One region of the Mesorhizobium sp. 113-3-9 genome, then DNA from elsewhere that is predicted to be linked to it. Evidence: riboswitches for the same ligand, from Rfam matches in the RefSeq annotation. Region 1 holds a riboswitch; each other region holds the start of a gene.

Evidence for each region. A riboswitch is a leader RNA that binds a small molecule or an ion and turns the genes downstream of it on or off. The one in region 1 is predicted to bind cobalamin.
Region 2: another riboswitch for cobalamin. It lies ahead of metE (5-methyltetrahydropteroyltriglutamate--homocysteine S-methyltransferase); the one in region 1 lies ahead of MesoLj_RS32785 (CbtB domain-containing protein).
Region 3: another riboswitch for cobalamin. It lies ahead of MesoLj_RS26210 (DUF1636 family protein); the one in region 1 lies ahead of MesoLj_RS32785 (CbtB domain-containing protein).
Region 4: another riboswitch for cobalamin. It lies ahead of MesoLj_RS18800 (DUF1636 family protein); the one in region 1 lies ahead of MesoLj_RS32785 (CbtB domain-containing protein).

Annotation. Positions count from the first base shown of each region.
Region 1 covers NZ_AP023246.1:6,825,788-6,833,297, forward strand. Annotated here, with positions in the region: gene MesoLj_RS32770 (aromatic ring-hydroxylating oxygenase subunit alpha) at 1-1,038, opposite strand, end outside; gene MesoLj_RS32775 (homocysteine S-methyltransferase family protein) at 1,088-2,149, opposite strand; gene MesoLj_RS32780 (hypothetical protein) at 2,168-2,467, opposite strand; cobalamin riboswitch at 2,575-2,780, opposite strand; adenosylcobalamin (AdoCbl) riboswitch at 2,946-3,035, shown strand; gene MesoLj_RS32785 (CbtB domain-containing protein) at 3,080-3,289, shown strand; gene MesoLj_RS32790 (CbtA family protein) at 3,409-4,155, shown strand; gene MesoLj_RS32795 (ribonucleotide-diphosphate reductase subunit beta) at 4,239-5,357, opposite strand; gene MesoLj_RS32800 (ribonucleoside-diphosphate reductase subunit alpha) at 5,382-7,510, opposite strand, start outside.
Region 2 covers NZ_AP023246.1:7,064,729-7,072,238, forward strand. Annotated here, with positions in the region: gene MesoLj_RS33795 (threonine aldolase family protein) at 133-1,224, opposite strand; gene MesoLj_RS33800 (AraC family transcriptional regulator) at 1,295-2,170, opposite strand; partial or broken gene MesoLj_RS36505 (transposase) at 2,246-2,431, shown strand; gene MesoLj_RS33805 (OmpW/AlkL family protein) at 2,836-3,528, shown strand; gene MesoLj_RS33810 (cytochrome P450 family protein) at 3,624-4,856, shown strand; partial or broken gene MesoLj_RS33815 (cytochrome P450) at 4,823-5,110, shown strand; cobalamin riboswitch at 5,385-5,584, shown strand; gene metE (5-methyltetrahydropteroyltriglutamate--homocysteine S-methyltransferase) at 5,701-7,510, shown strand, end outside.
Region 3 covers NZ_AP023246.1:5,342,228-5,349,737, reverse strand. Annotated here, with positions in the region: gene MesoLj_RS26230 (D-arabinono-1,4-lactone oxidase) at 1-607, shown strand, start outside; gene MesoLj_RS26225 (alanine racemase) at 604-1,737, shown strand; gene MesoLj_RS26220 (bifunctional helix-turn-helix transcriptional regulator/GNAT family N-acetyltransferase) at 2,071-3,021, shown strand; gene MesoLj_RS26215 (AraC family transcriptional regulator) at 3,028-3,861, opposite strand; cobalamin riboswitch at 4,140-4,344, shown strand; gene MesoLj_RS26210 (DUF1636 family protein) at 4,435-4,833, shown strand; gene MesoLj_RS26205 (ABC transporter ATP-binding protein) at 4,830-5,618, shown strand; gene MesoLj_RS26200 (ABC transporter substrate-binding protein) at 5,664-6,611, shown strand; gene MesoLj_RS26195 (FecCD family ABC transporter permease) at 6,611-7,510, shown strand, end outside.
Region 4 covers NZ_AP023246.1:3,876,787-3,884,296, reverse strand. Annotated here, with positions in the region: gene MesoLj_RS18835 (NADH-quinone oxidoreductase subunit E) at 1-493, opposite strand, end outside; gene MesoLj_RS18830 (NADH-quinone oxidoreductase subunit D) at 494-1,684, opposite strand; gene MesoLj_RS18825 (four helix bundle protein) at 1,751-2,077, opposite strand; gene MesoLj_RS18820 (NADH-quinone oxidoreductase subunit C) at 2,163-2,765, opposite strand; gene MesoLj_RS18815 (NuoB/complex I 20 kDa subunit family protein) at 2,770-3,351, opposite strand; gene MesoLj_RS18810 (NADH-quinone oxidoreductase subunit A) at 3,342-3,707, opposite strand; gene MesoLj_RS18805 (winged helix-turn-helix domain-containing protein) at 4,097-5,296, shown strand; cobalamin riboswitch at 5,326-5,530, shown strand; gene MesoLj_RS18800 (DUF1636 family protein) at 5,571-5,999, shown strand; gene cobW (cobalamin biosynthesis protein CobW) at 6,002-7,039, shown strand; gene MesoLj_RS18790 (cobaltochelatase subunit CobN) at 7,058-7,510, shown strand, end outside.

The DNA of each region.
Region 1 (7,510 bases):
GACCGCGTCACCGCGCACCAGCCAGATGAGTTCCATCTCGCAGGTATCAGCCGTCTTCGGAATGAAGCGGTAGATCATGCCGTGGTCGGGGTAGCAGACGAGGAAGCTCGTGCCGCCGAGATGGATGGAGGTGACGCCACCATCGTAATCGGTGAAGCGGCCCATCAGCGGTGCCACCGGCGAGCCGTCCTGGCTGCCGCTCGAAACACCATCGTAGAGCGCGTAGCGGAAAGTGTGGATGGCTTCCTGTCCGGCGGCCGAATTCCGCCAGCGGTCGCCGCTGCCGATCTCGATACCGAGCGCGCGGGTTCGTTGCTCCATCGCGGCGTTGAGCTGTTCGATCATCTCCGCCGGTTTTTCCAGAGTATGCGTCTGCGAATATTCCGGATGCGCCGGACCGCAATGATAGCACTCGACATAGTTCTCGACGGCGAGCTTCCAGTTGGCGTCAACCTGATAGGTCTCGCGATGCGCCACCCTGGCATCGGCCCAGCCATACTGGCCGCAGCTGGTGCGCAGCGACTGTTCGACCGGATCGAAGTCGAGCGGCGTCTCGGCGAAGGAAATGAACACCAGACCTTCGGCGAGGCGGACATGCAGCCTCTTCAATCCATGCGCGGCGCGGTCGAAATCCTTCGGCATCAGGCGGGCGACGCGCAGCGAACCGTCACTGGAATAGGTCCAGGCGTGATAGGGGCAGACGAAGGCTTTCGCATTGCCCTTCTGCCTGGTGCAGACCTCGGCGCCGCGATGACGGCAGACGTTGAGCATGGCATGGATGGCGCCATCCATGCCACGGGTCAGGATGATTGCTTCATCGCCGAGTTTGAACAGCTCGAAATCGCCGGGGTTTGGAATGACGCTGGAATGCGCGAGGCAATGCCAGTGGCGGCGAAAGACGCGTTCCATGTCGCGCTCGAAGATCGCCCGATCATGGTAGAACGCACGCATCAGGCCGTGGCCCGGCCGGTGCGCGGCCACCAGCCGATCGATCGTATCGCCGTCGGCATGGGTTTGCTGGAGAGGATGCACGTTCATAACCCAATCCTGTCTGGCGATTTGGATGTCTGTGGTGGCCTGGTGCGTGTCAGATCTCGAGGCGCCGGCCCTTGTAGGCGTCTGGGATCGCCGCATCGCTGCCGAAGAAGGCGTGCCTGGACATGTCGGGCGAATAGCGACTGCCGGGTACGCTGCGGCCAAGCGCTTCGGCCACGGCACGGATGTGATGCGGGGCCGCGCCGCAGCAAAGCCCGATATAACGGACCCCGAGATCAAAGGCTTCCCGTGCGAATTCGGCGCATTCGTAGCGATTGCAGGTGAACGGGTCGAGCGCGGTCGGGAACGGCCGGTTGCCGGGAATGCAGGAACAGGCGCGGTCGGTCAGCGACTGGAAGGTCGGTTCCGCGTCAGTCGTGCGGTAGGGCACCGGCAGTGCGGCGACATGGCATGAGATGGCGTCGCGCACTTTGCGCACCACCGGCATCAGCGTCTTCGGCCCGCGCTGGCAGTTCAGTCCAACGACGTCGGCGCCCGCCGCCTCCAGCCGCTTGCAGGCATCGACGACCGAGACGCCGTCGAACATCTTTTCCTCACGGTGGACGGAGAGCGTGACCACGGTCGGCAGGCCGGTTTTCTTCATCACGTCGAGCGCGATCTCGGCCTCGCCGCACCAGTCGATGGTCTCGGCGATGAGGAAGTCGGCCCCCTCCTCCACCGCCCAGCCGATCTGCTCCTCGAACATGGCGCGCACGGCATCGTGGGTCTTCCTGTCGTCAGCCTCATAGGCATTGGTGTTGCAGATGTTGCCAGCCATCAGGCAATCATTGCGGTCGGCGACATCCTTGGCTATGCGCAACGCCTGACGGTTGATCTTTTCCAGAATATCCTCACGGCCGATCACCCTCAGCTTCTGGCGGTGGGCGTAATAGGTGAAGGCTTCGACAACCTCCGAGCCGGCATGGACGAAATCCTCATGCAGACGTGTCACCGCGTCCGGATGTTCGAGAACCACTTCCGGTACGAACGGGCCGGCCTGCAGATAGCCGCGACGTTCGAGTTCGAACAGATAGCCTTCGGCACAGATGACGGCGCCGGCGTCGAGACGTTCGAGCAGGCCGCGCTTGGCCGTGAGAGTAGATTTTGCAGACATGATTTCTTTCCTCGGCACTTAGAGATTGCGGACGCGCGACGGCCACGCGCTGGTTCCGGCGACGACGGCAAGCAAGGTGCGCAGCCGCAAGACGTCCGGATGCAGATGGCCGCAGCGGTCGATCAGCGCGATCTTTTTCAAGGCCGCGGCCTCCAGATCGGCGTCATGCGGCACCGACAGCAGCCAGTCGGAGAACACTTCTTCCGGTGGCGGCAGCGGCGAGACGGCGCGCATCGTCGCCGCATTGACGCGACGCACCGTGCGAGGGCGTTGCGGTCTGCCGGGCGCGAGCCCGGGTATTTCATTGTGCGAATCCATGTTCGTCCTTCTTTGCAAGGACTGAACCTGGTGGTGATGGAGGAAAGCCACGGTCGGCGCTGAGGCCGGTCCGCATCTACCTCTTGACCGCCCACCGCGATCAGTCGAGTTCAAATCTGTTCGAGGCTGGTTTCCGGGCTCCGAAGGGGTCTTTTTGGACCGGTTCCGACACCTTCCCAGGCATTTGCCCAGTGGTCTGTTGTCGGAACGCACGCTTCGCTACCGTTGCGGGGGCAGCGCCGGAATCTCACCGGCTTCCCAATTATCCCTCCGGCCGAATCGACTGAAGGGCACCTTGAACCCCACGATATAAGCACCTGCTCGCCAAGGCCGTCCACACGGAAACGACACGGTCGGGGCGGAAAGCCGATAGAACACCGACACGAGGGCCTCGTTCCGGCAGGTCGAACACATTCCCGTGTGATCGATCACATCTCGTTGACAGTAACAGCGCCGGCTGAATAGGCTGGCGTCAGAGTTACGGGTTTGGAAGCCGGTGAAATTCCGGCACGGTCGCGCCACTGTGATCAGCAATTGTTCTTGCTGAAAGTCAGGCCTTCTCCCGTGAAAATGGTTTCGATCAACGGGACGCTGAATCCCAGGAGAGCCTTAATGTCCAATACCACCTTTGCACCAACCTACGGTCCGGTTCCGATCCCGGCGAAAGAGCTTCTTCCGTGGGCGATCTTCGGCGGTCTCTTGTGCCTGCTTGCGATCTATTTCGTCGGCGCGGAAGAAGGTGCCACCTCGATGATTTCGGGCATGTATGTCCATGAATGGGTACATGACGGTCGCCACCTGCTCGGCTTCCCTTGCCACTAAGAGTTGGCCATTGAGAGCTGGCCATCCCGAAGGGATGCCGTCCTGATCATTTGTTTTAGCGCGTGACAGCAACCGAAAGGCCGGGGGCTTTTCGAGGTCATGCTTCGGGGATCATGAACATGGTTGGTAGTCTTCTGCTGCGCGGCATGCTGGTCGGCATCGTCGCAGGGCTTCTCGCATTTGGTTTTGCCAAGATCTACGGCGAACCGCAGGTCGACCGGGCCATTGCCTTCGAGGAACAAACCGCCCAGGCCGCCGGCGAAGCGCCCGAGCCTGAACTCGTCAGCCGTCCTACACAGGCCGGGTTCGGCCTCCTGACCGGCGTGCTGGTCTATGCCGCGTCGATCGGCGGGCTGTTCTCGCTGGTCTTCGCCTACACCTATGGCCGCATCAGCAGCCTGGGACCGCGCGCCACCTCCGCAGTACTGGCCCTGGCAGCCTTCGTTTCAATCGTTCTGGTTCCGGACCTGAAATATCCCGCCAATCCACCTTCGGTCGGCAATCCCGACACGATAGGGTCGCGGACAGTGCTGTTCTTCATCATGCTGGTGATCTCCATTGCCGCATTGACGGCGGCGGTCGGGCTGTCACGAAGGCTTTGGGCACAGTATGGCCCTTGGAACGCAACGATCATTGCGGGCGCGGCATTCATCGCGGTCATAACGGTCGCCATGTACGTGCTGCCAACCATCAACGAAGTGCCGGAGAAATTCTCGGCCGATCTCTTGTGGCGCTTCCGTGTTGCCTCGCTTGGCATCCATATGGTGCTGTGGACCACCATCGGTCTTGTCTTCGGCGCCATCGCCGAGCGCAGCTTCGCTGATCAGGGCTCGCGTTCGGCGTCCTCTCGTCCTGCCTTGCGTTAAATACGTTCCGAAGGTTGAGGAGGCTGTATAGTGCGGCGCCCTTCATGGCCGCCGTTCTATCGTTCGCGAATAGCTGCGTGCTGTTAGTCCCAGACCAGCGCACCGCCATTCTGGTATTCGATGACGCGGGTCTCGAAGAAGTTCTTTTCCTTCTTCAAGTCCATGGCCTCGGACATCCACGGGAACGGATTCTCGACCTCGGCGAAGACCAGTTGCAGGCCAAGCTGGGCGCAGCGGCGGTTGGCGATAAAGTGCATGTAGGTTTCGCAGAGGGGCGCATTGAGGCCAAGGAAACCGCGCGGCATCGTGTCCCGTCCGTAGGCGGCCTCGAGTTCGGCCGCCGTGCGGATCATGCCGCGCACCTCCTCCTGGAACGCCTTCGTCCACAGATGCGGATTCTCGATCTTGATCTGGTTGATGACGTCGATGCCGAAATTCAGATGGATGGATTCGTCGCGCAATATGTACTGGTACTGCTCGGCGATACCCACCATCTTGTTGCGGCGGCCAAGCGACAGGATCTGGGCGAAGCCGGTGTAAAACCACATGCCCTCGAAGATGACGTAGAAGGCGACGAGGTCGCGCAGGAACGCCTGGTCGGCCTGCGGCGTGCCGGTGCGAAAATCCGGATCGTCGAGATGCTGCGTGTGCTTGAGCGCCCAGGCCGCCTTGTCGGTGATCGACGGCACCTCACGGTACATGTTGAACAGCTCGCCTTCGTCCAGGCCGAGGCTTTCGACTATGTACTGGAAGGTGTGCGTGTGCACCGCCTCCTCGAAGGCTTGCCGCAGCAGATACTGCCGGCATTCCGGGTTGGTCAGATGCCGGTAGATCGCCAGCACGATGTTGTTGGCGACCAGCGATTCCGATGCCGCGAAGAAGCCGAGATTGCGCTTCAGCATGCGCCGCTCATCCTCCGTCAATCCGTCCTTCGACTTCCACAGCGCGATGTCGGCCTGCATCGACACTTCGGTCGGCATCCAGTGATTGTTGCAGCCATTGAGGTATTTTTCCCAGGCCCAGCGATACTTCAGGGGCAGCAGCTGGTTGACGTCGGCACGCGCGTTGATCATGCGCTTGTCGTCGACACGAACGCGGCCGCCGCCGCGTTCGATGAGACCGAGGCCGGTGGCATCGGCGAGCGGAGGCTCCGTCGGCGCGGGATGGCGGGCGGCGGCGGTTGGTTCTGACCAATCGAGCATTTTTTCTTCCTGTTCTCTTGCTGCTTACTGGCAGGCTTCGCATTCGGGATCGTCGACGGCGCAGGCCTTGCCCCAGGCGGCATCCTCACTGATGACGATTGGAGCGGCGGCAACGGCGGCAACCGACGACACCGCATTGAGCTTTCCATCGGTGCCCTTGAGCGTCGATTTCTCGACATGCGAGGCCGAACGCGAGCGCAGATAGTAGGTGGTCTTCAGGCCCATGCGCCACGCCAGCCGGTAGAGTTCATCGAGCTTCCTGCCGGAGGGATTGGCGATGTAGAGGTTGAGCGACTGCGACTGGTCGATCCATTTCTGGCGCCGCGACGCCGCCTCGATCAGCCAGGCGGAGTCGATCTCGAAGGCGGTGGCATAGAGCGCCTTGAGGTCGTCGGGCACGCGGTCGATCTGGCCGACCGAGCCATCGAAATATTTGAGGTCGGAGACCATCACCTCGTCCCACAGGCCGCGGGCCTTGAGGTCATGCACCAGCGCGGCATTCACCACGGTGAAGTCGCCAGACATGTTCGATTTGACGAACAGGTTCTGGTAGGCGGGCTCGATCGACTGCGCGACGCCGCAGATGTTGGAAATCGTCGCCGTCGGTGCGATCGCCATGGTGTTGGAGTTGCGCATGCCGGTCTTCCTTACCCGCTTGCGCAAGCTCTCCCAGTCGAGCGTCGATGAGCAATCCATGTCGACCTTCGCGCCGCGCGCGTCCGACACCAGCCCGATCGAGTCGATCGGCAGCACGCCTTTCGACCAGAGCGAACCTTCGAAGCTGGGATAGCGGCCGCGCTCGGCGGCGAGATCGCAGGAAGCGGAAATCGCGTTGTAGGCGATCGCCTCCATGCTGGTGTCGGCGAAGGCGATCGCCTCGGGCGATGCATAGGCAATGCGCAGCGCCTGCAGCGCATCCTGGAAACCCATCAGGCCGAGACCGACCGGACGGTGGCGCAGATTGGACTGCCGTGCCTCCGGGATGGTGTAGAAATTGATGTCGATGACATTGTCGAGCATACGCATCGCCGTACCGGTCGTCCGCGCCAGGTGATCGAGGTCGAGGCCTTTCAGGGTGACGTGGTTGGCGAGATTGACGGAACCCAGATTGCAGACGGCGACCTCGTCCTTCGAGGTGTTGAGCGTGATCTCGGTGCACAGGTTCGAGGAATGCACGACGCCGACATGGCCTTGCGGCGAGCGGATGTTGCAGGGGTCCTTGAAGGTGATCCAGGGGTGCCCGGTCTCGAACAGCATGGTCAGCATCTTGCGCCACAGGTCGAGCGCGCGAACCTTCTTGAACACCTTGACACCGCCGGCGGCGGCCTTCGCCTCAAAGGCTTCGTAGGCCGCCTTGAAGGCCGTGCCGTAGAGGTCGTGCAGGTCGGGCGTTTCATCAGGCGAGAACAGCGTCCACTCGGCATCGGCTTCGACGCGGCTCATGAACAGGTCCGGCACCCAGTTGGCGGTGTTCATGTCATGCGTGCGGCGGCGGTCGTCGCCGGTATTTTTCCTCAGGTCGAGGAACTCCTCGATGTCGACATGCCAGGTCTCGAGATAGGCGCAGACCGCGCCCTTGCGTTTTCCGCCCTGGTTGACGGCGATCGCCGTGTCGTTGGCGACCTTCAGGAACGGCACGATGCCCTGGCTCTCGCCATTGGTGCCCTTGATGTGGGCGCCGAGGCCACGCACCGGCGTCCAGTCATTGCCGAGACCGCCCGAATATTTGGCGAGCAGCGCATTGTCCTTCACGGCCTTGAAGATGCCGTCGAGATCGTCGGCGACCGTGGTCAGAAAGCATGAGGACAGCTGCGGCCTGAGCGTACCGGAATTGAACAGCGTCGGGGTCGAGGCCATGAAGTCGAAAGACGACAGCAGGTCATAGAATTCGATGGCGCGCGCCTCGCGGTCGATCTCTCTGATGGCAAGCCCCATGGCGACGCGCATGAAGAAGGCCTGCGGCAGTTCGAAGCGCTTGCCGCTGGCGTGCAGGAAATAGCGGTCGTAGAGCGTCTGCAGGCCGAGGAACTGGAACTGCAGGTCGCGCTCCGGCTTCAGCGCGGCGCCGAGGCGGGCGAGATCATAGCGGCCAAGTTCGGGATCGATCAGTTCGGCCTTGATGCCGGTGGACATACATTGCGGGAAATAGGAGG
Region 2 (7,510 bases), 240 kb from region 1:
GCAAGTCTAAAAGGCCTGAGACAAAAGATACAGCCTGAGATGCCCGTGCGGCCAGAACGCTCGGATCATCAATGCAGTCGAGCAAAGAGGACATCCGTGACGGGCGGCGAGAGCGCTCGACTGTCGCCACACTCATTCGGCGCCAGCCGGAACACGAGCCGAGCCGACCGGTGCGCAGAGGCTGGTTGCCGCGCCGATCAAGTCGGACACGTCAGCCTCGGTCGTCGCGAAAGAGGTGACGAACCTCACGATCCCGGTCTGCCAGCGATCATGGTAGAAGCGGAATCCCATGTCGAGCAGCCCCCGGATCAGGGACATGGGAAGTCTGCAGAACAGGATGTTGGCCTCGGGACGCTGCTGGATTTTCACGCCTGGCACCAGGGCCAACCCCTGCGCGAGCGCCGATGCCATCGAATTGGCATGGGTCGCGTTGCGAAGCCAGACACCGTCCCTCAGATAGCCGTCCATTTGCGCCGCCATGAAGCGCATCTTGGAACTCAACTGGCCGGCACGCTTGCGGCGAAAGGCTATCGTGCTCGCGAGATCTCCGCGGAACGAGACGACTGCATCGACCCCAAACGTTCCATTCTTGGTGGCGCCAAATGACACAAGGTCGACGCCGGCCTTCCACGTCATCTCGGCTGGCGAGCAGCGCAGAGTGACGAGGGCGTTGGCGAAGCGAGCACCGTCCATGTGGAACGCCAGGTTCGCTGACCGGCAAATATGTCCGATCGCCTTGATCTCGTCGAGCGCGTAGACCGATCCCATCTCGGTCGCCTGCGTGATGCTGACGCTGGAGGGCTGGACCGAGTGGATATCGCCCACCATGCGCGTTGCATTGGCCGCCAAGGCGTCGATGTCGATTTTGCCAGCCTCGCCTGGAAGCTGCACCAACTTCGCACCGGCGGTGTAGAACTCCGGCGCGCCGCACTCGTCGCGGTTGATGTGTGCGTCGGCGTGCGAGAGAATGCTGCCCCATGGCGGCGTAATCGCCGCGAGCGCCAGCGCGTTCGCCGCCGACCCCGTCGAAACGTGGAACACGTCGACCGCATGCTCGAACACCTCGGCGAGCTGGCGCTCGACGGTATGCGTCAGCTCATCGTTGCCGTAGGGAAGCGCCTGACCCGACGCGCACGCGGTGATGGCTGCGATCACCTCGGGGGAGACGCCGGCGATATTGTCGCTGGTGAAGTCGCGGGGGCGGGTCTGCTTGCTTTCGTTCATGGTCTGACGCTCGTTTCATCCATTGAGCGTCCAAGCTAGACGGTTCGCCGCGCGCTTTATTGAACGATATTCAAACCGAGAGGTAACGCGCCGGCGTCACCCCCAGCACCGCCTTGAAGTGCCGGGTCAGGTGGCTCTGGTCCGCGAACCCTACCGCGACGGCGACCTCGGCGACCTGCTGACCTCGCCTCAGCAGCCGTCGCGCCTCGTCGATGCGGACCTGGATCAGGTAGCGGGTGGGGGGCAACCCGAAATGCGCCTTGAAGCCATCGATCAGCGTCGCCTTGGAGCATCCGGCCAGGGCGGCCAGGGCGGCGAGCTGCAGAACTTCGTCAAAGTGGGCATGGATGAAGTCACATACGTCGCGGAACCTCGATGGCACGAATTTTGGCCCTGCAACGCGCGACCCGCCTGCCTCTGCGAAGACGTGGGGCAGGAAACGGATCAGATACTCCTCGATCTCCAGTGCCGAGCTACGCCCATGTTCAAGCAGGCGCCAAAACGCGCTGAGGCCGTGTGCAACTGGGGCATTCTCCTGGAACGGGCTTTTGAAGTCGATCGTTCCGGGTTCGTTTTGGCCGCTGTCCTCAAGGACTTGCCGGATAAGGACTTCGGGCATGTAAAAGATCTTCTGGCTCCAGCCAAGATCGTCACCAGCACCCCCGAAATGCGGTTCCCCGGGCGCGAAGGTCGCGACGGTGCCGCTACCGGCGTGCCAAACCTCACCTCGGCACCAAACATCATGGACGCCTCGCTCGATCAGCCCGATCAGATACTCGTTGTGGACATGCTTGGAGAAATCCTGCCGGTGATAGTCCGCCGCCAGGTAATCGAGCCCGCCAAGGACATCGGAGTGCTTCATCACCGCACGATTGCGCGGCGGCCGGCCCGGAGGTTCAGAACGGCCACGCGCCTTTTCGCCGCATTCTATGGCGGTATCGGCCACTTGATGATCAATCCAGGTTGGTCATCACAACGATATCGTGCTCTCGTAGCGAATTTCAAACCGAAGCAGGATTAATTGAAGACCAGGCGCTATCCCCTCCGATCTGACGGATGAGGAATGGTCGCGGATACAACCGCTCCTGCCGGGCGCGGCCAAGACCGGGCGGCGCGTGGTGACGGACCTGCGCGAGGGTTGAACGCGATCCGCTACATGGCCCGATCAGATGGCGGCTGGCGCATGCTGCCAAAGGATTTCCCGCCCATATCGGTCGCGGTCGAGACGCCTTACGGACATGCCCACGGACTGCGCCAACTGGCTGGAACGTTCCCCGGCCTGACGGCGAAGCAGCAGGCGCCGATCAAGGCGCTGAACGCAGAATACGCCAAAACTCGAAGCCGAGTACGAGCATGCCAACGAACTGCCGGCCGATGTTGACGAACGGCTCCCAGGGGCGGCTACGGCTGCACTCATTGTCGGATCTTCGACGAAGTCGGACATCAGACACAGCGCTATCGGAGTGACCGCATTGTTCTGCAACGATTTTCTCATTTGGCACGACACATGCGGGGGCTATCCCGCATGAGCGCTCCGTCAATCTCGATTGATGCGAGCAGGATTCAATCAAGGCGCAGTGCGTCGCTTCTGAAGATCAAGGAGAGAAAAGTATGGCGAGAGCGCGAATTGGCGTGGCGCGGGCAATGACAGCGGCTGTCGTCCTCATCGTTGCGGGACAGGCCGGCGCGGCAGATGTTGGGCAAGCCGCGAGCGTCCCGCAGGCAGAAGCCTGCGTCGCGGAAGCGCCAAGCCCCTGGCAGATCCGCCTGCGTGCGTTGGGGGTGATCACCGAGGATTCGGGCTATGTCAATGCGGTGCCCGGCTCCGGTCTTTCCTATTCGAACACCGTGACGCCGGAACTCGATATCTCCTATTTCTTCACGGACAACATCGCCGCCGAACTCATACTCGGCACCACCTATGCCAACATCGATGGCCAGGGTGCGATCGGCGGGCTGGGCGAGGTCGGCAAGGTTTGGCTGCTGCCGCCCACGCTCACATTGCAGTATCATTTTACCGATTTCGACGCCTTCGAGCCCTACGTCGGCGCCGGCGTGAACTATACGATCTTCTATCATCAGCAAGTCGGCAGCGCCGATGATCTCAAGGTCAAGAACACATTCGGCGCCGCGCTGCAGGTCGGATTCGACTACATGGTGGACGAGCACTGGGGCGTCAACTTCGACGTGAAGAAGCTTTTCCTCAGGCCCGACTTCGACGTCACTGTCGCCGGCACCAAGCTCACAGGCAAGGCCAGGCTCGATCCCTGGTTGATAGGCGCAGGTCTGACCTACCGCTTCTGAGGACGAAGCACACTGAGGGGCACTTTTCGAAGTCCGCGCGCGGATCATCCGTGCCGAGAAGTGGACCCGCGATGGTTCTTAAAGGAGCTGTTGGCATGCGCGTAGAAAACGATCATTGCGACGTGATCGGTGTGCCGGCCGCTCCCACGCAACTTGATCGTCTTTCTTCTGCGATTCTGCGGCAGGGGGGGATGGCGCGAGTGTCGCTTCCAGGCGATCTGGTGACCTGGGCGGCAGCCCGTCACCAGACGCTCAGGCAGATGCTTTCCGACCAGCGTTTCAACAAGGACTGGCGACAGTGGCGGGCGCTGCAGGACGGCGAGATTCCCGAGGATCATCCGCTGATCGGGATATGCAAAGTGGACAACATGACCACGGCGCACGGCGCCGATCACCGGCGCTTGCGCGGCCTGCTGTCCAGCAGCTTCGCGCCCAGTCGGATCGCCTTGCTGGCGCCACGGGTCGAACAAAGCGTCGATCGACTCCTGGCCGACATGGCGCAGCGCGGCGGCAGTGCCGATCTGATGAGCGAGTTCGCCGCTCCGCTGCCCACCAACGTGATCGCCGAACTGTTCGGTTTGCCGGACGAACAGCGCGAAGAGATCGTCGCGCTCACCTACAGCATGGCCAACACCTCCGCCACAGCCGAAGAGGTGCGACAGACGCGGCAGCGCATCCCGGAGTTCTTCCGTCGCCTGATCGCGCTCAAGCGGGGCCAGCTCGGAGATGATCTGGCTTCGGCCCTGATCGTCGCCCGTGACAAAGGCGAGCTCGTTTCCGACACCGAGCTCATCGACATGCTGTTCATGGTGCTCTCTGCGGGCTTCGTGACCACCGCCGGCGTCATCGGCAATGGCGTGCTGGCATTGCTGACGCATCCGCAGCAACTGCACTTGGTGCGCAGCGGCCAAGTTCCGTGGTCACAGGCGATCGAGGAGATCCTGCGCTGGGGCAGCTCAGCGGCCAATCTGCCGTTCCGCTATGCCACCCAGGACGTGGAGATCGACGGATGCATGGTCCGCCGCGGCGATGCCGTCCTGATGGCGTTCCATGCGGCGAACCGGGACGAACAGGCCTTCGGCCCCGGCGCCGACAGGTTCGATGTCACCCGGCGGCACAACCCGCATTTGTCGTTCGGTGAGGGGCCGCATGCCTGCCTGGGCGCTGCGCTGGCGCGCCTGGAATTGCGCTGCGCCTTCCCCGCGCTGTTCGGGCGGCTGGAGGATCTGGCGCTGACCATCGCCGCGGAGGACGTCGTCTACATTCCGTCTTACGTCATTCGCTGCCCGCAGCGCCTGCCGGTCACCTTCCGCCCTTCCATCGCTTAGAGAGTGCGGCATTCACCCCGGATTCGGTGATTCTTGGTTTGCCGGAGTGGCTGGTCTCGCGCGAGGGGGGGCGAGCATGCCCGGTTACGCACGATCGTGGCGCCGGCGTTCAGCAACCGAGGGTGAAGCTGCTCGCGGAGCAGGTCGAGGCGAGCGCCGCGCAGTTTGTCGAGACGCTGGCGGCCCGGCCCCAGTCCGCCCACCTGCGGCGCCACCTCTTCTTTCCGCTTGCGGCCATGGTCATCAGCGCGCTGGAATGCGCAAGCACGCTGAGCGAAGCCGAGCGGGAACAAATACCGGGATTCCCGGCTGACCGTGACGACCTGGCCCGACTTTACGCCCTTTGAGCCCGGCGACCTCGATCTGATCCGGCGTCGCCGATGGGGACAAGGATCTCTCCGAGCCTGCACTGATAAGAGGCGGCATCGTAAGCGGCTTTGGGCGAAAGAGACCGATCAGCGCAAGGGCATTATTCGCATCATCACATAAACATCTCGTTATATGCATTGACAAGGAGCGAAGCTGCTGTGATTGTGCGCATGTCGTGGTTCTCCGCGCGGCACTGCTGTAGCGGAGCTAAGAGGGAAGCCGGTGCGATGCCGGCGCTGCCCCCGCAACTGTTAGCGGCGAGCCAAGCCCATTGGTGTCACTGAGGCGAACGGCCTCGGGAAGACGGGCAGAGGCTTTGACCCGCGAGCCAGGAGACCTGCCACGACGAACAACGTCCACGGGCGGGGTGTCTCGGTGGCCGCGGTAGCTTGGCTTCGTGCCGCCTGCTTGCGCGTTCCTTGTCCCCACGCCCCAACCATCGGGGTATGGCATGACTGTCTCTCAACAAATTCCAGTGGCAACGCTCGGCGTGCCGCGTATCGGTCGACGGCGGGAACTCAAATTCGCGCTTGAAAGCTACTGGTCCGGAAAATCTCCCGCTGCCGACCTGCTCGCGACGGCGAAGGCGCTACGCGCCGCCAGCTGGAGGGAGCAGCACGATCACGGCGTGTCGAAAATCCCGTCCAACGATTTCTCGCTTTATGACCATGTGCTCGACACCGTCATCATGGTCGGCGCCGTGCCGGCACGATACGTCTGGACTGACGGCGAGGTCCCACTCGATACCTATTTCGCCATGGCGCGCGGCGACCAAGGTCAGGCCGCTGATTGTGGACATGCCGGTGACGAGCATGCGGCCAACGGGCATGGCCTTGCCGCGATGGAAATGACCAAATGGTTCGACACCAACTATCACTACATTGTGCCGGAACTTACCGACGATCAGAGCTTTGCCCTCTCGTCGGCGAAACCGGTCGATCATTTCCTCGAGGCCAAGGCGCTCGGCATCCACACGCGCCCGGTCCTGCTTGGACCGGTTAGCTTTCTCAAGTTGGCGAAGTCACCTGAGGAAGGTTTCAACCCTATCGCGCTCCTGCCACGGCTGCTGCCCGTCTACGAGGAGCTCCTGCGGAGGCTGAAGCTCGCGGGAGCCGATTGGGTGCAGATCGATGAGCCGGCGCTCGTGGTCGATCTGGTTCCCAACGAACGGGATGCCCTCCAATTCGCCTACTGCCGGCTGTCAAAAGCAGCACCGGAGTTGAAGATCATGGTCGCTACCTATTTCGGATCGCTGGGAGACAATCTCGAGACCGCAATTTCTCTGCCCGTGGCGGGACTGCACGTCGATCTCGTGCGCGCTCCAGAGCAGTTGGAGACCGTCGGCCGGCTCGCGCAGAAGGAACTTGTGCTCTCGCTCGGGCTGATCGACGGCCGCAACGTCTGGCGCGCGAACCTGCCTGCCATACTTGACCGCATCAAGCCGATCGTCGCCGGCTGGCCGTTGGACCGCGTGGAGATCGCCCCGTCCTGCTCGATGCTGCATGTGCCGATCGACCTGGACATGGAGACGGCACTCGATGCGGACGTGAAATCGTGGCTCGCCTTCGCGGCGCAAAAAACCGACGAGCTGGTCGTGCTCGCCCGTGCCCTGGCTGAAGGCCGGGACGCGGTCGCCGCCGAACTAGAGGCGTCGGCTGAGGCTGCCGCCGCTCGCGCGACATCCGCTAAGGTGCATGATCCGCTCGTCGAAGGTCGGGTCGCCAGCATCAAGGTCGCCATGACGCGCCGGAAGAGCGCATTCGCCGTGCGCTCCAAGCTTCAGGCCGACACGTTTGGCTTGCCATCCTTCCCCACCACGACGATCGGCTCCTTCCCGCAAACAGCCGAGGTTCGCAAGGCGCGGGCAGCCCATGCCAAAGGCGAGCTGAGTTACGTCGACTATGAGGCGTTCCTGAAGAAAGAGATAGAAGCCGCCGTTCGCTGGCAAGAAGAGATCGGACTCGACGTGCTGGTCCACGGCGAATTCGAGCGCAACGATATGGTGCAGTATTTCGCCGAGCAGCTCCGCGGCTTCGCCTTCACGCAACACGGGTGGGTGCAAAGCTACGGCTCGCGCTTTGTGCGACCCCCGATCATCATTGGAGATGTGTCGCGACAACAGCCGATGACACTACACTGGTGGCGATACGCCCAGTCGCTGACGCTAAAGCCGGTGAAGGGCATGCTTACCGGCCCGGTGACGATCCTCAACTGGTCCTTCGTCCGGGACGACCTTGCCCGCCCAGCCGTCTGCCGCCAGGTCGCGCTCGCCATTCGCGATGAAG
Region 3 (7,510 bases), 1.5 Mb from region 1:
CTTGAGCGACGCGGCGACCACCGCGCGTCCTACCGAGAATGACGAGGCCGGACTGCGGACACTGCGCCGGCTGCGCACCGGGCTCGCCTGGCTGCCGTCACTGCGCCGCCGGCTGATCCAGGGTGCCGTCGCCAAGGTGCCGGCCGAGGACTATGTGCAGGACTGGCTCAATGTCTATGCCAGCGACCGACAGACCAAATTCAACGAGATGGAATATCACCTTCCGTTCGAGGAAGGACCGAAGGCGCTGGCCGAAATCATCGAGCTGACCGAAAAGCGCTTTCCCGAAGTCTATTTCCCAATGGAGGTGCGCAGCGTCGCGGCCGATCAGTTCTGGCTCTCGCCCTTCTACAACAGGCCGACCTGTTCGATCGCCATCCACCACGATGCGGCGAACGATCCGTTGCCGTTCATGCAGGCGGCCGAGCCGGTCTTTCGCAGATATGGCGGCAGGCCGCATTGGGGCAAGATGCACAGCCTGAAGGCGGCGGACTTCAAGAAGCTCTATCCGCGCTGGGACGATGCCATGGCGGTGCGCCGCGACATCGATCCGCGAAACCGTTTCGTCTCGCCCTACATGGCTGGCTTGTTCGGCATCGAACCATGAGCGCCTATTTCGCCACTCTATCGCAGGCGCTGAAGCAGGCCGGTATCTTCCAGCCCTGTCTGGTGCTGGACCGCGACCGGCTGGACAGCAACATCGCCCTGGTGAAGGACAGGCTTGATCCCAGCCTTGCCGTGCGGCTGGTCGACAAGTCGCTCGCTTGCCTGCCGCTGCTTTCGCATATCGGCAAGACGCTTGGAAGCGATCGCTTCATGACTTTCCATCCGCCGATCAGCGCGGCGGTGCTGAAGGCGTTCCCGCATGCGGATCTGCTATACGGCAAACCAATGCCGGTCAGCGCGGCAAGAGCGGTGCTGGTGAAGGGCGACGCCGACTGGTCGCGTGTCTGCTGGCTGGTCGACAGCGACGAAAGACTGGCGGAATATGGCGCTCTGGCCGCCGAGCTCGCTATCGAACTGCGTATCGCCTTCGAGGTCGATGTCGGCCTGCATCGCGGCGGGTTTGCCCGCCCGGCCGAGATCAAGGCGCTGACGGTGCCGAAGGGCCTGTGTTGCGAAGGCATCATGGCCTATGAGGCGCATGCGCCGGAAATCCCCGGGCTGTTTGGCGGTGCTGCCAAGGCGTTGATGAAAGCCTCGGCGCTGGCGGCAGATTTCGTCGTGGCACTCGAACCGGATCAGCGCCGCATCCTCAACATCGGCGGCTCGAAGACGGCGCTGCTGCATGGCGCGGGCGTTGCCAACGAAGTCTCGATCGGCTCGGCTTTCGTCCTGCCCAGCGATTTCGACAAGCCGGGGCTCAACGGATTCCAGCCGGCCGCCTTCATCGCCACCCCGATCCTCAAGGCGGCCGATGCGGCGCTGCCAGGCCCGGTCTGGTTCTCGAAGGCCTTGCAGGCGCTCGGCCTCTTCCCGCGCAAAGGCTGCTATCTCTATGGCGGCAAGTGGATGGCCGAAGCGGTGTTCCCGGAAGGCATGAAACCAAACGGTCTGATGGGGTTTTCCTCCAACCAGCAATTCATGAGCCTGCCGGCAACAGCGCAGGTGAAGCCGGGGGATTATGCCTTTCTGAGGCCGACGCAGAGCGAGGCTGTGCTGCAGCAATTCGGGCCGATCGCGGTATTTTCTGGCGGCAAGATCGTTGATCGTTGGCCGGTGTTGCCGATGGGTTGAGGGGCGCCACTGCGGTCGTGATTGGCGCACCGACCCCGCGATGTCGTCATTCTAGGGCGGAGCGACGCGAAGCGGAGCGCAGACCCTAGAATCCATGCCGTTACCCTTCCGCTATGCAACGAAATGGATTCTTGGCGCCTAATGCAGACCCATGAAGCCCGTTCTGCGGCGTGGCGCGCTTCGGCCACCGTCACGGAATGGATTCCAGGGTCTGCGCGCGTCGCTTCGCTCCTTGCTCCGCCCTAGAATGACGAAGTTGTGAGGTGCGTCGGGTCAACCATTTTATTGACTAAGTCAACCAAATGATCAATCCTGTGCGGACAGGAGATGCCCATGACAATTCACCATCAGCCCGGTAACGAAGCGCCCAACAAAGACCTGATCGACGCGGTGCGGGCTTTCAACCGCTTCTACACCCGCCAGATCGGGCTGCTCGACGAAGGGCTGCTGAAAAGCGCCTTCTCGCTGACCGAGGCGCGCGTGCTCTACGAACTGGCGCACCGCGACGGTCTGACCGCGACGGACCTCGGGCGCGACCTCGGTCTCGACGCCGGCTATGTCAGCCGTCTGCTGAAGAAGTTCGAGCGCCTTCACCTCATCTCCAGGTCGACGGTGGTTTCGGACGCCAGGCAATCGTCGATTGCGCTGACGCTGGCGGGCAGGAATGCCTTCGCGCCGCTGAACAAGGATTCGCACGACCAGGTCGCGGCGCTCCTCGATCGGCTGCCTGCGTCGGAGCAGGACCGGCTGGTGAAATCCATGCGGACGGTCCAGGCTCTGCTGGGTGAAAGCGCCGAGCCAAGGATCCCCTATCTGTTGCGGCCGCTGCAGGTCGGCGACATCGGCTGGATCATCCGCCGGCAAGGCATGCTCTACGCGCAGGACTATGGCTGGGACGAAACCTATGAGGCGCTGGTTGCCGAAATCCTTGCGGCATTCGTCAAATCCTTCGACCCGAAATGGGAACGAAGCTGGATCGCCGAGCGTGATGGCGAGGTCGTCGGCTCGGTCTTCGTCGTGCGCAAATCGCCCGAGGTGGCGAAGCTGCGCCTGCTCTATGTCGAACCTTCGGCGCGTGGCCTCGGCATCGGCAGGCGGCTGGTCGAGGAATGCATCGGCTTTGCCCGTGCCAAGGGCTACAAGACGCTGACCTTGTGGACCAACGACATCCTGACCGCCGCCCGGCACATCTACCAGGCGGTCGGCTTCACACTGACCGAGGAAGAGCCTCACCACTCCTTCGGCAAGGATCTGGTTGGCCAGACCTGGGACTTGGAATTGTAGTGCCGGTCAATCCTTGATCGGCACCCAGATCTCTAGTCCGCCATTGCCGCTGCGCGGATCGAACTCCGGACCGTAGCGTTCGAATTCCGGCGCGTCCGCTATCTCGTGCCCGGAGGCCGGCAGCCATTTGTTCCAGATCGTGTTGACGGTGCGGCGGATGGTCGAGATGTGCTCGCGATGCGCAAACACCGCATATTTCTGGGCGGGTATGCGCACGCGGCTGAGTTCCCTTGGAAGGTCGGAAAAATCGGTGACCTCGACACCGGCGACGTAGTCGAAATTGCCGGCATCGTCGCCGTTGGCGCAGACGCCGTAGGCGACGTCGCCGGTCTCGCCTGGAATGTTGCCGATATAGGGACCAAAGCGTTGCCACTGCATCGGAATGGCGGCGCTGGTTTCACAGGTGTAGCGTTCGCCGAGCCCAGCGATCAGCAACGGCCGGCTGGTCTCGAAGCGCGATGGTTCGAGGGCCGAAAGAAAGGATTGGTCCATCAGGATCGGCTCCACGAGGTCGAGGGTCTTGGTCGAGCCTTGCGCGCGCACCATCTCGGGCGTGGTGCCGAACTGGTCGCGGAAGGCGCGGGTGAAAGCCTCATGCGAGCTGTAGCCGGCATCGAGCGCCACCGAGAGGATGTCGGGGGCTCCGCCGGCCAGCCTGCGCGCCGCCTCGGTCAGCCTGCGTGCGCGCATGTAGCCCATGACCGAGCGGCCGGTGGCAGCGCCGAAGGCGCGCGTCACATGAAAGCGCGACACGCCGCTGCTTTGGGCGACATCGTCGAGCGAGATCGCCTCCGGCAGATGGCTCTCGACAAACCACAGCGCTTTCTCGGTCGGGTTCATGGGTTCCTCGCATTGAGCGGATCATCTTGCCGCCTTCGCGCGCGGCAGTTTGATCGAAATTGCGCTTGCCGTGCAATCCGGACGGCAACGCTCCGCGGCCAGCCGCATCTCCAGGAGCGAGACTGGCTAGATGTCTTCTTTCGGGCAGAAAGCCTCACTTGACTTAGCCGAGCGGTACGATTTAAATCGTAATGTAATTACATTACGTCTGTAAGTTCAGCGCCGCCGCGGGATCGACAATGCACCGAGAAATCCGTTGCGAAGCAATTGGGGGAAAACTACGATCGAGTGGTGATGGTCCCCGAGTCGAAAGGCGAGGGGTGAAAAGGGAACACGGTGAGACCCAATAGGTCGAAGCCGTGGCTGCCCCCGCAACTGTAAGCGGTGAGCAAGATCCGAAATGCCACTGGCCGGCAAGGCTGGGAAGGCAGGATTGCGCAACGACCCGCGAGCCAGGAGACCTGCCATCACTGAGTTGACCGGACGGGGTGTGCCGGGAGGAAACGTGGACGTCGGTCTTGTCGGCCGTCTCGCCAACATCCTTCCGTCGCCAGTTTTGGAAAGTGACGGAAGTTGGACGGCGCTATCGATCACCGCATCATCGTGTGCACGCTTTGCCGTGACGTTCCGACCGGCATCAGGTCGGGCGAAAGCCTGTGCGCCGATTTGCGCTCCCGGCTCTCGGCCCATGATGAACCCGCCGTGGCGCATGGCTTCACGATCGAGGGCGTCGAATGCATGGCGGGCTGCGCACGGCCGCTGACGGTAGCCTTCCAGGCGCCGGGCAAGGCTACCTATCTCTTCGGCTCCGTCGATGCCGAGGCCGACGCCGGTGATCTCGTGCGATTTGCCAGGCTTTACGCCTCGCTCGCCGACGGCTGGTGCAATTCCGGCCAACGTCCGCCGCGACTAGCCGGCAAGACGCTGGCCCGCATCCCGGCGCCGGGCAAGCTGGCGGGTGATAGCCGATGACAATGCCACTCCTCGAAGCGCGCGACCTGGGTGCCGTGGCGAATGGCCGGAATCTGGTCCATGCGGTCAGCCTTTCTATCGCCACCGGCGATCGTCTCGCCATCATCGGCCCCAATGGCGCTGGCAAGACGACACTGCTGCACATGCTGTCGGGCATGCTCAGGCCAAGTTCGGGCGAGGTGAAGCTTGGCGGGCGACGCCTGGACAGGATCTCGACAGCCGAGCGGGCCTTGCACATGGCCGTCGTCGGCCAGACCGACCAGCCGGATCCGCGGCTGGCGGTGATCGACTATGTCGAACTTGGCCGTGTTCCGCATGCCGGCCTGAGGCGCAGGAGCGACGAGCGCGACATTGTCGTCGACGCCCTGCGCCGGACCGGCCTTTTGCCGTTGCTCGGCCGCACCATTGGCTCGCTGTCTGGCGGGGAGCGCCAACGCGCCCAGCTGGCGCGCGCCATCGCACAGCAACCGAAAGTGTTGTTCCTCGACGAGCCGACCAACCATCTCGACCCGCGTGCTCGCGGCGAGCTTCTCGAACTCGTCGCGGGCTTCGGCATGACGGTGATCGCGGTGCTGCATGACCTGGCCCTTGTGGCGCCTTTCGCAACCAGGGTCGCGGTGATGAACGAAGCCCGGCTGCACGCGCTGGCCGCACCGCGCGAAGCGCTGACGCAACAGCTGATCCGCGAGATTTTCGGCGTCGACGTGTTTCGCCTGCGTCACCCCACCGAGGACCGTGAACTGACTGTGTTCGATGTTCCGAACCGCGCCGTGCCGCCATCCTGATCGAACCATCCCTCATCAACACTGTTCAACCAAGGAGCAAAATCCGTGAAACGTCTCGCCTTGTCGCTCGTCTTTTCCTTGCTGGCCTCTACCGCCTTCGCTTTCCCCGTCACCGTCGACAGTTGCGGCAAGCCGCTGACCTTCGACGCGCCGCCCAAGCGCGCCGTCATCCATGACCTCAACATGGCCGAGATGGCCTTCGCGCTGAAGCTGCAGCCGTCGATCGTCGGCCTGACCGGCATCACCGGATGGTACAAGGTCGGCCCCGAATTCAAGGCCGAGCAGGGCTCCATCCCGGAACTCGCGCCCAAATACCCGACGCTCGAGAACCTGGTCGCCGTCGAGCCCGATTTCTTCTTCGCCGGCTGGTACTATGGCATGAAGCCGGGCGGCGACGTGACGCCCGACACGCTCGCCCCACATGGCATCAAGACACTGGTGCTGACCGAGAGCTGCGTCCATCTCGACAAGAACCGCCCGGCGGCTTCCATGGACCTGCTCTATGGCGATGTTGAAAAGCTGGGCAAGATCTTTGGCAAGGAGACCGAGGCGCAGAAGCTTGTCGCCGGCTGGAAGGCGCAACTCGCCGACATCACCGCGAAGGTCGGCGACGCCAAGGGAACCCGCGTGTTCCTCTATGATTCCGGCGAGGACAAGCCGTTCACCGCCGGAAAATTCGCCATCCCTAGCGCCATGATATCAGCCGCCGGCGGTGACAACATCATGGCCGACATGGACACCAGCTGGGGCAACACGGACTGGGAAACCGTGGCCTCGCGCAATCCGCAATTCCTCATCCTGCTCGACTACCAGGATGGCGGCGGCTACAGGAAACTGCTCGATTTCCTGAAGGCGCATCCGGCGATGAAGGAGACGGACGCGGTCAAGAACGAGCGTTTCGTGGCCCTTCGCTATGCCGAACTGACGCCTGGACCGGCAAACATCGAGGCGATCGCCAAGATCGCCAAGGCGATGCATCCGGAAGCGTTCTGATGCTTCTTGCCCCAGGGCAAAAATCCGGCGCGCTTTCGGGGCACAAGGCATTCGCGCTGGCCATGGTGGCGGGCACGGTGGCGGTCGTCGCCCTCGTGCTGCTGTCGATAGCCTATGGTTCGACGCTGATCCCGCTGACCGACGTCATCGCCTCGCTTGGCCATGCCGTCGGGATGCATGAACACCAGGTGTCGGGCCCGGTAGGCAAGATCGTCGTCGATCTCAGGCTGCCGCGCACGATCCTGGCGGTCTGTGTCGGTGCCGGCCTCGGTATAACAGGTGCTTTGCTGCAGACGGTGACCCGCAACGGTCTCGCCGATCCTTTCCTGTTCGGCCTGTCGTCGGGGGCCGCCGCCGGCGCTGTTTCCGTCATCACCGTCTTCGGCGACAGTTTTGGCATCTGGACCTTGCCGGTCGCCGCCTTCACCGGCGGCATACTGGCCGCCTGCATCGTCCTGCTGCTGGTCGCACGGGTCAGGGGGCAGGGGCCGGAGCGGCTGATCCTCGCCGGCCTTGCCGTCTCCTTCCTGTTCACCGCCTTGACCAACTATCTGGTCTTTGCCGGAGACCAGCGTGCGGCCCATTCGGTGCTGTTCTGGACGATGGGCGGGCTCGGACTGGCGCGCTGGGACAATGTCTGGCTGGGCGCCTTGGGAGCCGGCACGATCGCGGCCTACGGGCTGTGGAACCACCGCAGGCTGGACGCCTTCCTGGCCGGTGAAAGTGCTGCCGAAAGCCTTGGCGTGCCGGTGGCGCGCATGCGCAGGGCGACGTTTCTCGTTGCGGCCTTCTCGACGGCAATTCTCGTCTCGGTCGCCGGCGTCATCGGCTTTGTCGGATTGATGATCCCGCATCTGTCGCGGCCGCTGGCCGGTCCCTTGCATCTGCGCCTGATCGCA
Region 4 (7,510 bases), 2.9 Mb from region 1:
GCCGTTCCGGTGTCAGATCCTCGAACGTGTCCTTGAAGATCATCACCATCGGTGCGTTGACGCAAGCGCCGAGGCACTCGACCTCTTCCCACGACAAGGTGCCCTGGTCGTTGGTATGGAACTGGTCGTGATGGATCCGGGAGCGGCAGACATCCATCAGCGCTTCCGAGCCGCGCAGCATGCAGGGCGTGGTGCCGCAGACCTGGATATGCGCACGCGTGCCGACCGGATTGAGCTGGTACTGCGTGTAGAAGGTCGCGACCTCGAGCCCGCGGATGCGGGGCATGTCGAGCATGTCCGAGATCGTCTCGATCGCCGCCTTGGTGACCCAGCCTTCCTGCTCCTGCGCTATCATCAGCAGGGGAATGATCGCCGACTGCTCACGGCCCTTCGGGTACTTCTTGATCCATTGCTTCGCAGCTGCCGCGTTCGCCTTGTTGAAGGCGAAGGACGCGGGCTGGACGCTGGCTTCTGCGAGACGGCGGACTGACATTTAGCGATCGACCTCACCAAACACGATGTCGAGGGAGCCGAGAACGGCGGTGACGTCGGCCAGCATGTGGCCGCGGCAGAGGAAATCCATGGCCTGCAAATGCGCGAAGCCGGGCGCGCGCAGCTTGCAGCGATAAGGCTTGTTGGAGCCGTCGGAGACCAGATAGACGCCGAACTCGCCCTTCGGCGCCTCGACGGCCGCGTAGACCTCGCCGGCCGGAACGCGATAGCCCTCGGTGTAGAGCTTGAAGTGGTGGATCAGCGCTTCCATCGAGCGCTTCATTGCCGCGCGCTTGGGCGGCACGACCTTGCCGTCGAGATTCGACACCGGTCCGGTGCTTTCCTTGCCGAGCAAGAGATCGACGCACTGGCGCATGATACGGGCCGACTGGCGCATTTCTTCCATGCGCACGAGATAACGGTCGTAGCAGTCGCCGTTCTTGCCGATCGGAATGTCGAAGTCCATTTCCGAATAGCATTCGTAGGGCTGCGACTTGCGCAGGTCCCATGCCGCGCCCGAACCACGCACCATGACGCCCGAAAAGCCCCAGGCCCAGGCATCGGCCAGCGAAACAATGCCGATATCGACATTGCGCTGCTTGAAGATGCGGTTGCCGGTCAGCAACTTGTCGAGATCATCGATCGACTTCAGGAACGGGTCGATCCACTTGCCGATGTCCTCGACCAGCTGACGCGGCAGGTCCTGATGGACGCCGCCGGGGCGGAAATAGGCGGCATGCATGCGCGAGCCGGAGGCGCGCTCATAGAACACCATCAGCTTTTCGCGCTCGACGAAACCCCACAGCGGCGGCGTCAGCGCGCCGACGTCCATGGCCTGCGTCGTCACATTGAGGATGTGCGACATGATGCGGCCGATTTCGCAATAGAGCACGCGGATCAGCTGGCCGCGCTTCGGCACCTCGATGCCGAGCAGGCGCTCGGCGGCAAGAGCGAATGCATGTTCCTGGTTCATCGGCGCGCAATAATCGAGCCGGTCGAGATAGGGCACAGCCTGCAGATAGGTCTTGGCCTCGATCAGCTTCTCCGTGCCGCGATGCAAGAGCCCGATATGCGGATCGACGCGATCGACGACTTCGCCGTCCAGCTCGAGAACCAACCTCAAAACACCATGCGCCGCAGGGTGTTGAGGTCCAAAATTGATGTTGAAATTGCGGACGGAGGTCTCAGCCATTGTGGCGCCTCTGGCGAAGAGTCAGTAGTGAGTAGTGAGTAGTGATCATCAATCTCAATGCCTGCTTCATTCCGCCTGCTTGGCCTGCACCGTTCGGATAAGAGATCTCATCATTTTTCCAATCTCTTCGCATCGCAGCAGCAGCTCAGTCTCATTGTCTTTTCGCAGCAAGCCAACCCGGCATGCCAGCAGTGTGTGCGTTTCCAGTTCCTTCAACGAGCCTTGCGCCACGCGCAAAAATTGAATGAACGACCCTCTGTTTTCCCGACCGTATCCCTCTGCGATGTTCGCCGCGATCGAAACTGCTGATCGGCGCATCTGAGAGGTCATGCCGTAAATCTCATCCCTCGGAAACTCTTTGGTGAAGCGGTAACAATCTTCGGCGAGCGTCATCGCCGATTGCCACACCTTCAAGTCGCGATAAGATTCGATCCGTTGCTCCAATTCTTTCCCTACTGACTACTCACTACTTCCCTACTCACTGTTTCGCTTTTTCGTCCCCGGGCAGCACGTAATCCGTGCCTTCCCAAGGGGAAAGAAAATCGAAATTGCGGAATTCCTGCTTCAATTCCACAGGCTCGTAGATGACCCGCTTGGCTTCGTCGTCGTAACGCACCTCGACAAAGCCGGTCAGCGGGAAATCCTTGCGCAGCGGATGGCCTTCGAAACCGTAATCGGTCAACAGGCGGCGCAGGTCGGGATGGCCCGAGAACAGCACGCCATAGAGATCGTAGGTCTCCCGTTCGAACCAGTCGGCGCCCGGATAGACGCCGGTGATCGATGGCACCATCGTCTCCTCGTCGGCCTGCACCTTGACGCGGATGCGCACATTCTGCTTCGGCGACAACAGGTGGTAGACGACGTCGAAGCGCTTGGCCCGCGACGGATAATCGGCCCCACAGACATCGATGATCGAGATGAACTGGCAGCGCGCATCGTCGCGCAGGAAGGTCACCACTTCGATGAGGTCGCGCGGCTCGACATGGATGGTGAGCTCGCCATAGGCGAGCACCGCGTCGTTGACGCGACCGATCAGCTTTTCGCCGAGATAGGTCGACAGTTCGCTCAGGGATGCGGCCATGGATTTACCGTTCGATCGTGCCGGTGCGGCGGATTTTCTTCTGCAGGAGAAGAATGCCGTAGAGCAAAGCTTCGGCGCTCGGCGGGCAGCCGGGCACATAGATGTCGACAGGCACGACGCGGTCGCAGCCGCGCACCACCGAATAGGAATAGTGGTAGTAGCCGCCGCCATTGGCGCAGGAGCCCATCGAGATGACGTAGCGAGGCTCCGGCATCTGGTCGTAGACCTTGCGCAGCGCCGGCGCCATCTTGTTGGTCAGCGTGCCGGCGACGATCATGATGTCGGACTGGCGCGGAGACGCGCGCGGCGCGACGCCGAACCGTTCCGAGTCGTAGCGCGGCATCGAGGTGTGGATCATCTCGACCGCGCAGCACGCCAGACCAAAGGTCATGAACATCAGCGAGCCCGAGCGCGCCCAGGTGATCAGCGCCTCGGTCGAGGTGACCAGAAAGCCCTTGTCGGCAAGCTCATTGTTGATTTCGAGGAAGAAGGGATCGTCCTCCCCCACCGGCCTGCCGGTATTGGGATCGATAATGCCCTTCGGCTTCGGCGCGACGATGGTGCCTGAACTGTCGTTCAATCCCATTCCAGCGCTCCTTTTTTCCATTCATAGGCAAAGCCGATGGTCAGCACTGCCAAAAACACCATCATCGACCAGAAGCCGAGCATGCCGATCTTCGAGAAGGACACGGCCCAGGGGAACAGGAAGGCCACTTCCAGGTCGAAGATGATGAACAGGATCGACACCAGGTAGAAACGGATGTCGAATTTCATGCGGGCATCGTCGAACGAGTTGAAACCGCACTCGTAGGCGGAAAGCTTTTCGGGATCGGGATTGCGGTAGGCCACCAGGAACGGGGCGGCCAGCAGCGCCAGGCCGACGACCAGTGCCACGCCTATGAACAGGACGATAGGCAGGTACGAACTGAGGAGTGCGTTCATGCAGCGGCTTTCCGTTGGCGCCAATCCACTTTGATTACAGCACCGGACCTTAATGCGGAAGCGTGACAGTTTAACCGCTGAACCGTTTTAAGGGGCCTATGCTGCAACGCGGCGAGGGTTAGCGCAGCACTTCCAGCGAAGCAAGTCAAACCTTGTTCAAAACGCCGACCTGGACGGCATATCCGGAGAAACTGGTCCGATCCGCTCCTGTTTGATTTCCTTCGCTTTTTACTCCACTTTTCTCTCCTGACATGGTTGCCGCCAAAACCCTGCTAGCATGGGTTGGAATCACCACGCAGGTTCCGCAAAAGTGGACCCCGGTTTTGCGACAAGAACCTGCCCAGACAAAGACGCGACCCACAGCCGAAGCCCCTCAGAGTGATCCCTGCATGAAGGAAAAAATCTCGCTTGCCGCCGCCCGCCGCATTGCACTCGCCGCTCAAGGGTTTCTCGATCCGCGCCCAAATGGCACACCTGACCGCCGCCATTTCGCCCGTGTGCTCTCCCGCACCGGCCTGCTGCAGATCGATTCCGTCAGTGCGGTGGTGCGTGCTCATTATATGCCGCTCTATTCGCGCCTGGGTCCCTACCCGCTCACGCTGCTCGACAATGCCGCCGTGACGCGCAAGCGCACTGTCTTCGAATACTGGGCGCACGAGGCCTCGTTCCTGCCGGTCGAGACCTACCCGCTGATGCGCTGGCGCATGCAGCGAGCCGAGCAAGGCGATGAAATGTATCTGGGACTGGCCAAATGGGGCCGCGAACACGCCGCCTATATAGAAGACATCTACCGCGCGGTCGTCGAGCGCGGCCCGATCGCCGCTTCGGCGCTCGAAGGCCAGAAAGGTTCGGGCGGCTGGTGGGGCTGGAGCCATGCCAAGCACGCCTTCGAATGGCTGTTCTGGGCCGGGCGCATCACCACGGCGCACCGCCGCGGCTTCGAGCGCTTCTACGATCTGCCGGAGCGCGTGCTGCCCCAGGCGATCCTCGACCTGCCGGTGCCCCCGGCCGAGGACGCGCACCGCGAATTGCTGCGCATCTCGGCCCGCGCCCATGGCGTGGCGACATCAGGAGACCTGCGCGACTATTTCCGGCTGTCGCCGGCCGACATGAAGGGTCGGCTGGAGGAACTGGTCGAGTCGGGCGAATTGCTGCCGGTACGCGTCGAAGGCTGGGACAAGCCGGCCTACCTTCACAAGGACGCGCGCCTGCCCCGGAAAATCGAGGCGCGTGCTTTGCTGGCGCCCTTCGATCCGGTCGTCTTCGAGCGCTCGCGCTCGGAGCGGCTGTTCGATTTCCACTACCGCATCGAGATCTACACGCCGGCTGAAAAGCGCCAATACGGCTATTACGTCCTCCCCTTCCTGCTCGGCGATCGGATCGTCGCGCGTGTCGACCTCAAGGCGGACCGGCCGGCCAGCGTCCTGCGCGTCCATGCCGCCTACCCCGAGCCCGGCGCGCCGCCTGAAACCGCCGCGCAGCTCTTCGAGGAATTGAAGCAGATGCAGGGCTGGCTTGGCCTTGAACGCATGGACGTGACTCCGGCAGGCGATCTGGGTCCGGCGCTGGCCGACATCGCCGTGTCGTAAGCCCGCGTTGACACCGCTGCCTGCAAAAGCCTAAATCCGGTCCAGACGGTCCCCTGCCCGCAACGGCAGGGGCTAAGAGGGAATGCGGTGCGAGGTGAAAAATCTCAAATCCGCGGCTGTCCCCGCAACTGTAAGCGAAGAGCCAAGGCCGAAAGCCACTGGGAATTCCCGGGAAGGCGGCACCCAAGGCGATGACCCGCGAGCCAGGAGACCTGCCGTCTGCGACAAGAGAATCCGATCGCCCGGCGGGTTTCCGGGCAAGGAGCCCGGCTTTTTGGACCAGAACGGCAGTTTTTCGGCTGGCACAGCGGACAATTCGTCCGCCGACAGCGAAGCCTTGGCCGGCGTCACGGTCATCGTCTGCGCCTCCTGTCGCGACGAGACCGGTTCCGACGCCCATCCCCGCGCCGGCGAACTGTTGGCGGAGGACACGCGCCGCGCCGCAGCCGATGACAACATCCGCGTCCGCACGGTGGAATGTCTCGGCAACTGCAAGCGCCGGCTGAGCGCTGCGATCCTGCGCGATGGCTGCTGGAGCTATGTGTTCGGCGACCTGACCGCGGCCAGCGGCGCCGACCTCGTCACCGGCGCCAAACTCTTCGCCACCTCGACCGACGGCCTCATCCCGTGGCGCGGCCGCCCCGATTCCCTCAAGCGCGGCCTTGTTGCCCGCATCCCTCCCCTCGACATGCTGAAGGACTGATCATGAGCGCTTCCGTATCCCGCGTCCCCTGCACCGTCGTCACCGGCTTCCTCGGCGCCGGCAAGACGACGCTGGTCCGCCATCTCCTGGAAAACGCCGGCGGCAAGCGTATTGCCATCATCGTCAACGAGTTCGGCGACATCGGCATTGACGGCGAGATTTTGAAGGGTTGCGGCATCGACACCTGCCCGGAGGAGAACATCGTTGAACTCGCCAATGGCTGCATCTGCTGCACCGTGGCCGACGATTTCGTGCCGGCGCTCGACCAGATCCTGTCGTTGACGCCGAAGGTCGACCACATCCTGATCGAAACCTCGGGCCTCGCTCTGCCCAAGCCGCTGGTCCAGGCGTTCCAATGGCCGAGCGTGAAGAGCCGCGTCACCGTCGATGGCGTGATCGCCGTGGTCGACGGTCCGGCATTGGCAGAAGGCCGCGTCGCCAACGACATGGACGCCCTGCAGGCGCAGCGCGCCGGGGATGAGAGCCTCGACCATGACGACCCGGTCGAGGAAGTGTTCGAGGACCAGATCGCCTGCGCGGACCTGATCATCCTCTCGAAGAGCGACCTGATGGACGCCGCCGGCTCGGCCCGCGCCAATGCCATCGTCAACGAACATTCCGCCCGCGCCGTGAAGATCGTGCCGACCTCGCATGGCAAGGTCGATCCCTCGGTGCTGCTCGGCCTCGGTCTCGCCGTCGAGGACGATATCGAGAACCGCAAATCCCATCATGACGGCGCGTTCGACCATGAGCATGACGACTTCGACACCTTCATCGTCGACATCCCCTCGATCGCCAATCCGGACGAGCTGGCAAAGCGCGTTGCCACCGCCGCCGAACAAGAAAACGTGCTGCGCGTGAAAGGCTTCGTCGAGGTCGGCGGCAAGCCGATGCGGCTCCTGCTGCAGGCCGTCGGACCGCGCGTCAATCACTACTATGACCGCGCCTGGACCGCCGAGGATGATCGCCGCTCGCGCCTGGTCGTCATCGGCCTCAAGGGGCTGAACCGCCCGGCAATCGAGCGTATACTCGCCGGCTGATTTCAGACACGGGCCGCGATGCATATCCTCACCACGACCTCCGCCTCGCTCGACGATCTCGCCGAGCCGGTCGATCTGCGGCAGACGCCGGCGGATATCGTGGCCCTGTCCTTCACCGACAGCGATCTCGCCGGACTGGCGGCCGCGTGGAAGGCGGATGCCGGCCGCCTGCCCTCGATGCGGCTGGCGGCGCTGCGCGACCTACGCCATCCCATGTCCGTCGACCTCTGGATCGACAGCGTCGCCCGCCACGCCAAAATCGTCCTGGTCCGCATCCTCGGCGGCTACGACTGGTGGCGCTATGGCTGCGACCAGCTGGCCTCGATCGCCCGCGAGCGCGGCATAAAACTGGCGCTGCTTCCCGGTGAAAGCCACGACGAGGATCTCAGGCTGATCGAAGCCTCGACGCTGCCGCGCCAGGAATTGGACGCGCTGCTCGGCTATTTCCGCGAAGGCGGCCCGGCCAATATG